DNA from 2 places in the Paraburkholderia sp. RL17-368-BIF-A genome. Region 2 is predicted to be linked to the other one. Evidence: riboswitches for the same ligand, from Rfam matches in the RefSeq annotation. Region 2 holds a riboswitch; the other holds the start of a gene.

Region 1 (5,488 bases), on a different contig from region 2:
GCATCGTTATTGTCTTTGATCCACTGCAGCGACATGTCCCACCATGCCAGCTCCAGCAAGCGCTCCCGTACTTTTTCCGAAAAACGGAAACGCACCAGCCGCGCCGGCGAGCCCGCATAGATACCATACGGTTCGCTGCGGAAGTTCGGCGGTATCAGCGAGCGCGCACCGATAACGCATCCGCTTTCGATGACGCTGCCGCCCAGGAATACAGCCTCGTCGCCGATCCACACATCGTTATGAATAACCGTGTCAGCGTATTGCGGCATCATTGCATTGGTGAGACCGTTGCCGTAGATGCTGAACATGGTCGTCGATATGGTCTTCGTTTCATGCTGGGCGTTCAGAATGAATTTGAGCCCCATACCACCTGCGACGTTCTTTCCAATCACCAGCTTCTGCGCATGGCCGTCGTATCTGGCGACCGAACCCACGCCGAGAACACTGCATCGGCCGATATGAAACACTCCGTCGGTGGCCTCTTCATCCAGCCAGTTCCTGAAGAAGTTGTTAGGGATGGTCGAGAAAGCCCCGTCCCGGTAGCCGATCACAATGAAATGCTTCGATAGAGGATGAGTCGGCACGACGCCGATGCTGTCATCCGACGTAACAACGTTCATATAAATCCAGTGCGTGTTGAGGTTTAGTGCACGATGACTTTATTGCCGCATGGAACTGCCGGGCAAGTTGTCGACAGGGTGAACGTGGTGCGGCCTGCATTCACAGATAGCGGGCCCCGGCAACCCTGTCGCGCACCTTCCTGGCGGGACTGCCGTAGACGACCGAATAGGGCTCGACGTCCCTCAGAACGGTAGCTCCCGCGCCAACGATGCTGTGCTCTCCGACGTTGATGCCGTGGCGAAGCACTGCGCCGATGCTAATGGCGGAATACGCACCGATCCGGCAGTTGCCACCCGTTATCGCTCCGGGCGCCAGGCTCGAAAACTCGTCCATCACAGAGTCGTGATCCAGCGACGAGTTCGTGTTCAGAATACAGAACTGGCCTACGCGACAGTCGGGATTAACGACCGCTCCAGCCATCACCACACTGCCCGCCCCGACCGTTGTGCCGCGACCAATCGTTGCCCGCGGATGAATGGCATTCATGAACTGCAGTTTGGGGCAAAGCGCTTCGACCTTCGCCGCCACTTTCGAGCGGACGACGTTGTCGCCGATTGCAATGATGGTGCCTTGCAGATCGTGTTCAGCCACGAGACGGGGAAGATCGGCTTCGCCGCCTAGCACCGGGTAGTCAAGCGTCCGTTCACCCACGTTGCGGTATGCGTCGATTAACCCGGCAATGCTGTGCTTTCCTTCCTGCTCGACGATATCGATGACGACTTTTGCATGGCCGCCCGATCCGACGATGACAATGTGGCTCATACCCGCCTCCGCGGACTTGCTCGACTGGTTCCCTGCCGCTTGATGCATCGACAACATGCGCGAATAATGCGCCGCGCAACGGTGATTTCGTCGGCGGCGCTAGTCGAGATCTATGTCGCAATGGTTTGTGAAATTATGCCGTCGTCCCCCATCGCGCGATTCCGGGAGTTGGCGAGAGAAAAGCCGTTAGATCGATGTATTGGGCGGGAGCATCGCCGCGGCTTGTGATTCGCCGGCGACGTGGCTCGAACGCCTAACGGCTTAGCGTGATCGCCAGATAAGCGGCGTACAGCGCGCCGCAGACCAGCAGCGCCCACACGGGCGCGCCGCGCTCGCGGGCGTTGAGCCGCAGCCAGCCCGCCGCGACCAGCGTGATGACGATGCCCGTCACCACCTCGATGCGCGGCGTCCACGGCGTCAGCAGAATGCCGATAGCGGGCAACAAGGTGCCCTGAAAAACCATCGCGCCCGTGATGTTGCCGAACGCGAGTGTGTCCTTGCCGCGGCGAATCCACAGGATGCTGTTGACCTTCTCCGGCAACTCCGTGGCGATCGGAATGATCAGCAGCGACAGCAGCAGCGGCGACACGCCGACCACCGCGGACACGCCCCGCACGCCGTGGATGAAACCCTCCGCGCCCCACACGAGCAGCGCGACCGCGATCAGCAGTTGGACGGCGATCGTCGCGAGGTTGGTCGGCACGCCGAGGCGCGCGAGCATCATCTTGCCGGGCGCTTCGGTGCCGTGGCCTGCATCGACCAGATCGTTCGACGCGCGGAAGGTCGCCACGACATAGGCGACATACACGCCGACGAGCGCGACGCTGAAGAGCGCGCGCACGATGCGCTGCTCATGCGGCACATACATGGCCGCGGCGGCCAGCAGGAAGGCAAAGAGGAAATAGTTGAGATCGCGAGTGAAGCCCGAACGCTCCGGCGCGACGCGTCCGCCGACGCCGCGCGAGCGCAGCACGGCGAGCGTCATCAGAAAGGTAGACAGCGTGGACAGCATCAGCGGTGCGCCGAGAATCGCGCCCACGCCAATTTCCTCGTTGACGGCACGATCGCTCGTCCCGCCGACAATCGCTATAAGCGGCACGAGCGTCTCGGGCAACGCGGTGCCGACTGCAGCGAACAACGAGCCGGTCACGCCTTCGGATATCTTAAGCCGCTCGCCGAGATGTTCGAGCGCGTTGGTGAAAAGCTCGGCCGCCACGAGGATGACGACCAGCATGATGGCCAGTTCGATGAGAAGACCGGTCATGCGCGGCTCCGTGCATCGAAGGGATCGACGTGATCGACGTGATTGACGTGATGGACCGAAAACGTGCGGCGCGGCAGATCGCGCGACAGCAAGTTGAGCAGAAGACGAGGAGATTGAACAGCGCGGGATTTCACAGCGGCTCCGAGGTCGGACGTAAGACGAACCATGACGCACCGCGACCCGTCCGACCAGAACGAAGCAGTGCGCCAATGGTCTCGCCAAACCGACCCGGTCGAACGCGCCATGACCCGCAGGCCAAGTATGTTGACGCGCTCTCCTTCACGCGATGCCGCGATGCCGCGATGCGTGAAGGAAGGCTACTCCCCAGTGACCCGGGGATTTTAGCGGGAGTGGGCGGAGCCAACAAGCCTTCGCAAAGAAGCTTGTTGACTGTGTTCGCCGTGAGCCGAGCTTTTACTGCGTGCCAAGTGTGGTGTCCATGCAGCTTGCGCAGCGGTCTGTTTTCTTGCCGCGCGCAAGCTCATCGAGTCATTAATTGAAGTGATACTGGACGCCTACCGTGAAGCTATTGTTTGTTCTCTTCGTGCCGTCGTGATGGCTCGAGTCCGTGGTCCATTCGGCGACCGCGCTGACATGCTCCGCGAACTTGTAGTCCACGCCGAGGCCCCAATGGAACCGCGTATCGGGGTCGTCGCCCGTGAAGCCGGCGCGAATGTACGGCATGAACTGGTTAAACGGCATGCCGAATTTGGCGTCGATTCCTGCGTCCTTGGACGTAGTAGAGCCGTGGTGCAAATCCGCGAAAGCCTCGGCTCCTACCACGAACCGCTGCACGTCGAAGTTGTATCCGGCGGTGAAGCCCGGAAACACCGTGTTATGCGACGCCTTGTTGAATGCGCCCGATGCATCCGAATTATTGACGCCTAGCTTGAAACCAACATAAGGACCGGCGAACTGGCTTGCGCCCGCTTGCGGCGCCGCTTGTGCGCAAGGAAGCTGTGAAAGAAGAACCACCGATGCCGCGAGAATTGATCTGGTTATTTTGTGCATGAATTGCAAATAAAGCTCTTAGTCCGGCGAGTGATCTCGCAATGCCTGTCGCACTGAAATGCGAAAGGGTCGGCGTAGGCCGACGCGCAACTATTCCCATATCGATGGGAATTGCATAGGCAGCGCGCGCCGATTCAGCGAATGGATGAGAACGATCTGAAATTTCAGCGAAGAGGTGAGGCGGGGGCTAGGAGGCGTGTGGGTGGGGCAGCGCGTCGGGCGAGTTCGAGTTGTTTTGGCGGTTTGTCGATGGTACTGCGGGACCACGCTTTCGAGCACGACAGCCGGATCTGCTCCGCCTAAGGTCTACGAAACGTCTCTCCACGCACGACCGGAGACTGAGTACGCCAAGGTCCCGTACCCGCTGGGTCCTGTATGATCCTACGCGACTCGCGTGCAACAACCCGGAACCCGGGCGCCCCAGGCAGCCTTCCGATAGCTTGCAAATAGATAGTTGCTCTATTGCTATGTCGAAAATACCGCTGCTACGAACCGCCCTGCCGCCGATCTGAACCAAAGTCGTTTTGATTGCTCCCGGCGTGTGGGAACCCTCGGACCAAGTCCGGGATAATCTAAGCTGGATATCCTGCCGTTGATTTCCCTCAGGTCACTGCACAGCATCGAGGTATAGGTCTCACGGATGCTGAAGTGAAGTCCGCTTGTTGAATGGTAATGGAATGAAACGCATTCTAATAGTAAAAGTCACCTCCTTAGGTGACCTGGTACATGGTCAGCCCGTGGTGGCCGACCTGCATCGCGCCTTTCCTGGCGTCAAGATTGACTGGGCCGCCGATGCGTCCTTCGCCGATGTTCCTCGCTGGAATGCGGGCATCGACCGCGTGCTGTGCGCGCCATTGCGGGGCTTCAAGAAAAACCGCTCTGGGGCCGAGCTCAAGGCGATCTTTACATCGATATCTGAACTGCGACGCGAGAAATACGACATCGTTCTCGATCTTCAGGGCGTCTACAAAAGCGCGATAATTTCTTTCCTTGCGCGCTCGCGCCGGCGTCTAGGCTATCGTTCGGCAGACCTCGGCGAGAGCGGCGCCGCCTTTGCTTACACTGGCCGCTTCGCGCCACGCGAAGATCTCAATGCGTGGGACGGCTTGCGCCGCACTGTCGCCGACGCATTCGGCTATCAGGTGAGCGGGGCACCGAGCTTCGACCTGTCAATCCCCAGGTCTGCCGATCCTTCCGTCAAGCCAGAAGAACAGCCGTACGCGATGCTGTTCCATGCCACTTCGAGCGATGTAAAGAAGTGGCCGACGGCTCACTGGGTTGCCATTGGCCGCTCGCTTGTCGAGCGCGGCATTACCCCCCTTCTGCCGTGGGGTTCAGCCCGCGAGGAACAGGAGGCCATCGCAATTGCGAAGGAAGTGAGGGGCTCTCGTATACTGCCGCGGATGTCTATCTTGCAGGTCGCGCAGTACGTCGATGCCGCCACGCTCATCGTCGGGACAGATACAGGCTTCGTGCATCTCGCAAGCGCACTCGGCAAGCCCACGGTCATGATCTTCACTGCAACAGCACGGCGTTATTTTGGCGTCGACGTGCCTGGCGTATCGGTGTCCGTTGGTGACGACGGGCGCCCACCCTCGGTAACGGAAGTCCTGGATGCCATTGCTTCGCTGGAGCCTTTGCCTTGAAGATATTGCTGACCAATTTTCACTATGGGCGCGGCGGAGGTCACGATACGTACATCCTGGCGATTGCCAAGGGGCTTTCCAGGCGGCATCAGATATTTGTGGCTGCGCCCTCGAGTAGCAGGCTATTCGAAAAGGCCAGCAAGCTCGAACACGTGACGACACTGCCGCTTGAATTCCCAGCCAA
Region 2 (5,488 bases):
TTACGCAGCAGCGACGGCAACGGCTCGTCTTCGACATTGACGAACGTGAACGTCTGCTCGGTCTGCGTCAATTCGAGCACGCGCGTGGTCGAGTCGGAAGCGCGCGCTTCGCCTTCGAGTTGCAGCGGCAGATCGTTGCCGTCCTTGCCGATCAGGCCGATGGCGAACGGAATCAGCAGTGGTCCCTTCTGCGTTTCGCGCGCGGCCGGCGCGGCGTCGCCATAACCCTGCGTGAGCGTCACGCTGTAGCGCCGCGCCGCCGCGTCGTAACGGGTGCGCACCGACACGCGCGGCGTGCCCGCCTGGCTGTACCAGCGCTCGAACTGCGCGAGGTCGCGGCCGTTAGCGTCGGCGAGCGCATGACGGAAATCGTCGCACGTCACGGCCTGGCCGTCGTGACGCTTGAAGTACAGGTCCATGCCCTTGCGAAAACCGTCGCGGCCGAACAGCGTCTGATACATCCGCACGACTTCCGAGCCTTTTTCGTAGACGGTCATCGTGTAGAAGTTGTTGATCTCGACGTAGCTTTCCGGGCGCACCGGGTGAGCCATCGGGCCGGCGTCTTCGGCGAACTGCATCTGGCGCAGCACGCGCACGTCTTCAATGCGCTTGGTGGCGCGCGCCGCTTCGTCGCCGCTGCTAGTCAGTCCGGCGGCCATGTCGGCGGAGAATTCCTGATCGCGGAACACGGTCAGCCCTTCCTTCAGGCTCAACTGGAACCAGTCGCGGCAGGTTACGCGGTTGCCGGTCCAGTTATGGAAATACTCGTGGCCGACCACCGCCTCGATGTTCGCGAAGTCCGTGTCGGTCGCCGTTTCGGGGTTCGCCAGCACGTACTTCGTGTTGAAAATGTTGAGCCCCTTGTTTTCCATCGCGCCCATGTTGAAGTCGCTCACCGCGACGATCATGAAGCGGTCGAGATCGAGTTCGAGGCCGAAGCGCTGTTCGTCCCAGCGGATCGAATTGATCAGCGAATCCATCGCGTGACGGGTCTTGTCGAGATCGTGCGGCTCGACCCACACCTGCAGCAGCTTTTCCTTGCCCGAGCCGGTTTTCACACGCTCTTCGAGCGCAACGAGCTTGCCGGCGACAAGCGCGAACAGATAGCTCGGCTTCCTGAACGGATCTTCCCAGCGCGCGAAATGACGGCCGTCCGGCAGATCGCCTTCCTCGAGCAGATTGCCGTTCGACAGCAGCACCGGATAATCGGCCTTGCTGGCTCGCAGCGTGACCGTGTAGGTCGACATCACGTCCGGCCGGTCGAGGAAATAGGTGATGCGCCGAAAGCCCTCGGCCTCGCACTGCGTAAAGAAGTTTCCGCTCGACACATACAGGCCCGAGAGCGTCGTATTCGCCGCCGGATTGCAGATGCTGGTGAGCGTGAGCTCGAAGCTGTCGGGCACGTTGTCGAGCACCAGCCCGTGCTCGTGCGGATGCGCGTTGGCGAACGGCTGACCGTCGAGCGTCGCGCCGACGAACTCCAGTTGTTCGCCCATCAGTTCGAGATGCGGCGCGCGCGCGGCGTCCGGGTTGCGGCGCACGCGCATCGTGTTCTTCACGACCGTGCGTTCGGGCAGCAGATCGAACTCGAGCGCGACGGTGTCGATCAGAAAAGCGGGCGGCGCATAATCGGCGCGGCGGATCACATTGGGCGTTGCGGTATCGGCCATGGCGTTCTGTAGTGATGGGACTCGAGCGGCCGGCGCACGAAGACACGCGAGCCGGGCTTGTCGAGCCATTGTACAAAGCCTCGGGCAATCGTGCGGCGCGCGCTTTTCAGATAGCCGTTCGGCCGATGCGCGCTCGGACGCGCGCACCGCTCTTGCTCACGCTCAAGCTCCTACGGCGTGGGAGCGGAACGGCGCGGCGCGATCGACGGTCATACGTACAATGAAAGACGAACGAACAGAAACGCTTCACGAGGTAGACCATGACAACGAATATCTGGACGCGCCGCGCCATGTTGCTGCTCGCGGCACTGAGCGTGCTGCTGTCCGGCTGCACGACCTACGTGACCACGCAGGTCACCGCGTTCTCCGACTGGAGCGGCAGCGACGCGGCCCGCACCTACGCGTTCACACGCGAGCCCGACCAGCGGAACAATCTCGAGCTGACCACGTATGAGCGCATCGTCGCCAACGAACTCGCCACGCATGCGTTCCGCCAGGTTGACGGCAACGACGCGCGCTATCTCGTCGGGCTCTCGTATGGAATCCGCTCGGACATGGTGACGGTGGCCGAGCCGGTCTACTACAACCCGTGGCCGGCGCCTTACTGGGGCTGGGGCCGTCCGTACGATCCGTGGGGGCCGTGGGGTCCGTTTCCCGCAGGCTACGTGAACCAGAGCTATCCGATCTTCACGCATCTGCTCGGCGTGCGGATCACCGAGCGCGCGACGGGCAAGGAGGTCTACAACGTGACCGCGCGCAACTCGGGCGGCGAGTCGTCGCTGGTGAGAGCCATGCCGTATCTGGCGCGCAGTGCGCTTGCCGACTTCCCGCTTGGCAACGGCGTCGTGCGCACGGTCAAGATTCCGCTCGGCAACAGCGCGGGTGCTTCCAACGAAACGCCGGTGCCGGCTGCAGCGTCGCCGGCTGCCGCGTCGGGCGCGAAAGCCGTGCAATGACCGCGACGCGACCGCAAGCGCGATAAAAGCGTGACAAGAGCGCGATGCCGGCAAATGCCGGCATCGCGCACCTTCGTCAGAGCCCGCCGCCGAACAGCGCCATCGTTCCGAGAACCACGAACAGCACGGCGGCGATGCCGTGCACGATGCCGGTCGGCAGACGGTGCGCGAAGCGGTCGCCGAGCAGGATCGCCGGGACGTTGGCGATCATCATGCCGAGCGTGGTGCCCGCCACCACGCCGAAGAAGTCGTGAAAGCGCGCGGCGAGCGCAACCGTCGCGATCTGCGTCTTGTCGCCCATTTCCGCGAGGAAGAAGGCCACGACAGTCGCGCCGAACACGCCAAGATGCGTGCGGTTCGTGTTGGCTTCTTCGTCGTCGAGCTTGTCGGGCACGAGAATCCACAAACCCATGCCGATGAATGAAATGGCCAGCGCCCAGCGCATGATGGCCGGCGTGAGCAGCGAGCCGAGCCACGCGCCGAGCGCGCCCGCGCCCGCGTGATTGACGAGCGTCGCGACCAGCACGCCGAGGATGATCGGCATCGGCTTGCGATAACGCGCGGCGAGCACGAGCGACAGCAACTGCGTCTTGTCGCCGATTTCGGCGAGCGCGACCGCTCCGGTGGAAATGAGGAAAGCGTGGAACACGTGGGTTGGAATCCGCGGGCCGGGAAATGAACGAGCGACGACCCACGACACGCCGGGCCCAATTGCGGCGGGGTGTGGGTCATCGGTCTCGCCAGGCCAGAGGCTGCGGCTGCCATGGCCATGACGGCCAAGTCTGTTGACAGGCGCCCCCGCGAGCGCACGTTGTTGCGAGCCCGGCTAGATGCCGGGCGAACGTGGCGCGGGGCGGCTACTCCCCAATGAGGGACGGATTATAGCAGGCGTCGCCGCGCGGCCGTTCTGCCGGGAGCAGAATTCGCGTGAAATCGGATCGCATGTATTCGACTGCAACAGTCGTCGCAGAAAGTTAATTGAAAGCATTCGCGGGATTCTCTTTGCGAACGCGACCGTCTGACAGTCGAATTCCCAAAAACCTACAGATGTAGGGATATTCCCAGGCCCAGATGGGAAATTTCTGCAAATCGCCATAGCACTCAAATTAGCGTCGTAAACGCGAGACGGATACAGATGGATACGTCTTTTGTGGCTGATTTAATTCAGAATATTCAGTATGATTCCGGCGACTAAGGAAGCCTGAGCCAAACTACACGGCCAATCGTCAATGGCCTAAATAATCGGGCCAAAGTGCCGTTAATTCGCTGAACCCTACAAAAGAAGTCTGGATTGTCCCCCGGCTGGAAATTGCCGGTCCGCGCGGCGCGCATACGCTGTGACGGCTGCGTATTCCGTCAGGCGCTTCAGCCTCTCCTTGCTTCAACGCGCGAACACCGATATGCCCGATCCGCACTGGACCATTCCGGTCGCTCGCTGGTCTAGCTGGCCTGCTGCCACCACCGCCGCACCCGACATCGGTTTTATCGAACCGATCGTGCGGCGGCGTCTCAGCACGCTCTCGAAAGCCGCGCTGAAGGTGGCGCACGATTGCGTCGGGGCCGACGAGGCGCGCGTCGTCTTCGCGTCGCGGCACGGCGAACTGCGCCGCACCACGGAGATTCTGCGCGCCATCAGTTCCGGCGAGCCGGTGTCGCCGACGGCCTTTAGCCTCTCGGTGCTCAATGCGATGACGGGCGTGTTCGGCATCGCGCGCGGCGACCGCTCGGCGGCGAGCGCCATTTCGGCGGGCCCGGAAACGCTCGGTTATGCGCTGCTCGAGGCGTATGCGCAACACGCAACGCAATTGGCGTCACCGGTCCTGCTGGTCTACGCCGACGAACCGGCCGACTCCGCCTACGGAACGATCGACGATGAAGTGCAGGGCGGGGCAGTCGCGCTGCTCTTGAGTAACGAAACGGCGCTCGGCCATCTGGTCTGTACACGGTCCGCGTCGCCGCGCCTGTACGACCAGGAGGAGCCCGCAGCAACCCGCTTCGCCACGCAAAGCCAGGCGCTGCTGCATTGTCTTGAAACCGGCGAGCCCGCGGCCTGGCAGGGCGCCGGCGTCCTTTGGCAGTGGGAGTGGCATGACCGCGCGGCTTGACTACACGTGGCGATTCTTCGCCACGGGCATGGCTTTCGTCGTGTTCGGCATCTGCGGCGTGCTGTTTTCGGTGCTGGTGTTTCCGCTCGCGTGGCTGTGGCCGCATCGCGCGTCGCGGCAGTTCGCGGTGACGAGCATCATCCACTGGTTTTTCCGCGCGCTCGTCGGCGCGTTGCAACTGATCGGCGTGATGAAGCTCGAAGTGTCGGGCGGCGAGGCGCTGCGTGCGCGCGGTCCGTCGATCGTGGTGGCCAACCACCCGACCTACCTCGACGTGATGGTGCTGCTTTCGCTCACGCCGCACGCATGCTGCGTCGTGAAAAACGCGCATTGGAGCAACCCGTGTTTCTGGGGCATCGTGCGTTCGGCGGAATACGTGAGCAACGCCGATCCGGCGGAGCTCGTCGAAGCAGGCGCAAGGCAGCTCGCGGCAGGCTATACGATGATCATTTTTCCCGAAGGCACGCGCAGTCCCGCGCGCAACCGGCTGCATGCGTTTTCGCGCGGCTTCGCGCACATGGCGCTGAAGGTGGACGCGCCGATCGTGCCGGTGCTGATGGATTGCGATCCGCCCGCGTTCACGAAACAGATGCGCTGGTACGACGTGCCGGCGCGAGCGTTCCGCATGCGCGTGAACGTGCTGGAGCCGCTCGGCGTCGAGCGGCTCGCGGCAGACGACACAACACCGGCTCTCGCTGCGCGCAGCGTGACGAGCGCCGTCGAAGCACACATTACCCGGCACCTGTTCGATTATGGA

What was found. Region 2 has a riboswitch for manganese ahead of P0D87_RS15335 (TMEM165/GDT1 family protein). Riboswitches for the same ligand answer to the same signal wherever they lie in the genome.
Region 1: another riboswitch for manganese. It lies ahead of P0D87_RS08605 (sodium:calcium antiporter); the one in region 2 lies ahead of P0D87_RS15335 (TMEM165/GDT1 family protein).

What each region holds. Positions count from the first base shown of each region.
Region 1 covers NZ_JARESN010000004.1:55,619-61,106, forward strand. Annotated here, with positions in the region: gene P0D87_RS08595 (LbetaH domain-containing protein) at 1-620, opposite strand, end outside; gene P0D87_RS08600 (acetyltransferase) at 721-1,383, opposite strand; gene P0D87_RS08605 (sodium:calcium antiporter) at 1,637-2,647, opposite strand; yybP-ykoY riboswitch at 2,793-2,985, opposite strand; gene P0D87_RS08610 (outer membrane protein) at 3,140-3,622, opposite strand; gene waaC (lipopolysaccharide heptosyltransferase I) at 4,336-5,304, shown strand; gene P0D87_RS08620 (glycosyltransferase family 4 protein) at 5,301-5,488, shown strand, end outside.
Region 2 covers NZ_JARESN010000007.1:312,572-318,059, forward strand. Annotated here, with positions in the region: gene pepN (aminopeptidase N) at 1-1,670, opposite strand, end outside; gene P0D87_RS15330 (DUF4136 domain-containing protein) at 1,931-2,626, shown strand; gene P0D87_RS15335 (TMEM165/GDT1 family protein) at 2,703-3,275, opposite strand; yybP-ykoY riboswitch at 3,286-3,504, opposite strand; gene P0D87_RS15340 (beta-ketoacyl synthase chain length factor) at 4,027-4,731, shown strand; gene P0D87_RS15345 (lysophospholipid acyltransferase family protein) at 4,715-5,488, shown strand, end outside; gene P0D87_RS15350 (phosphopantetheine-binding protein) at 5,484-5,488, shown strand, end outside.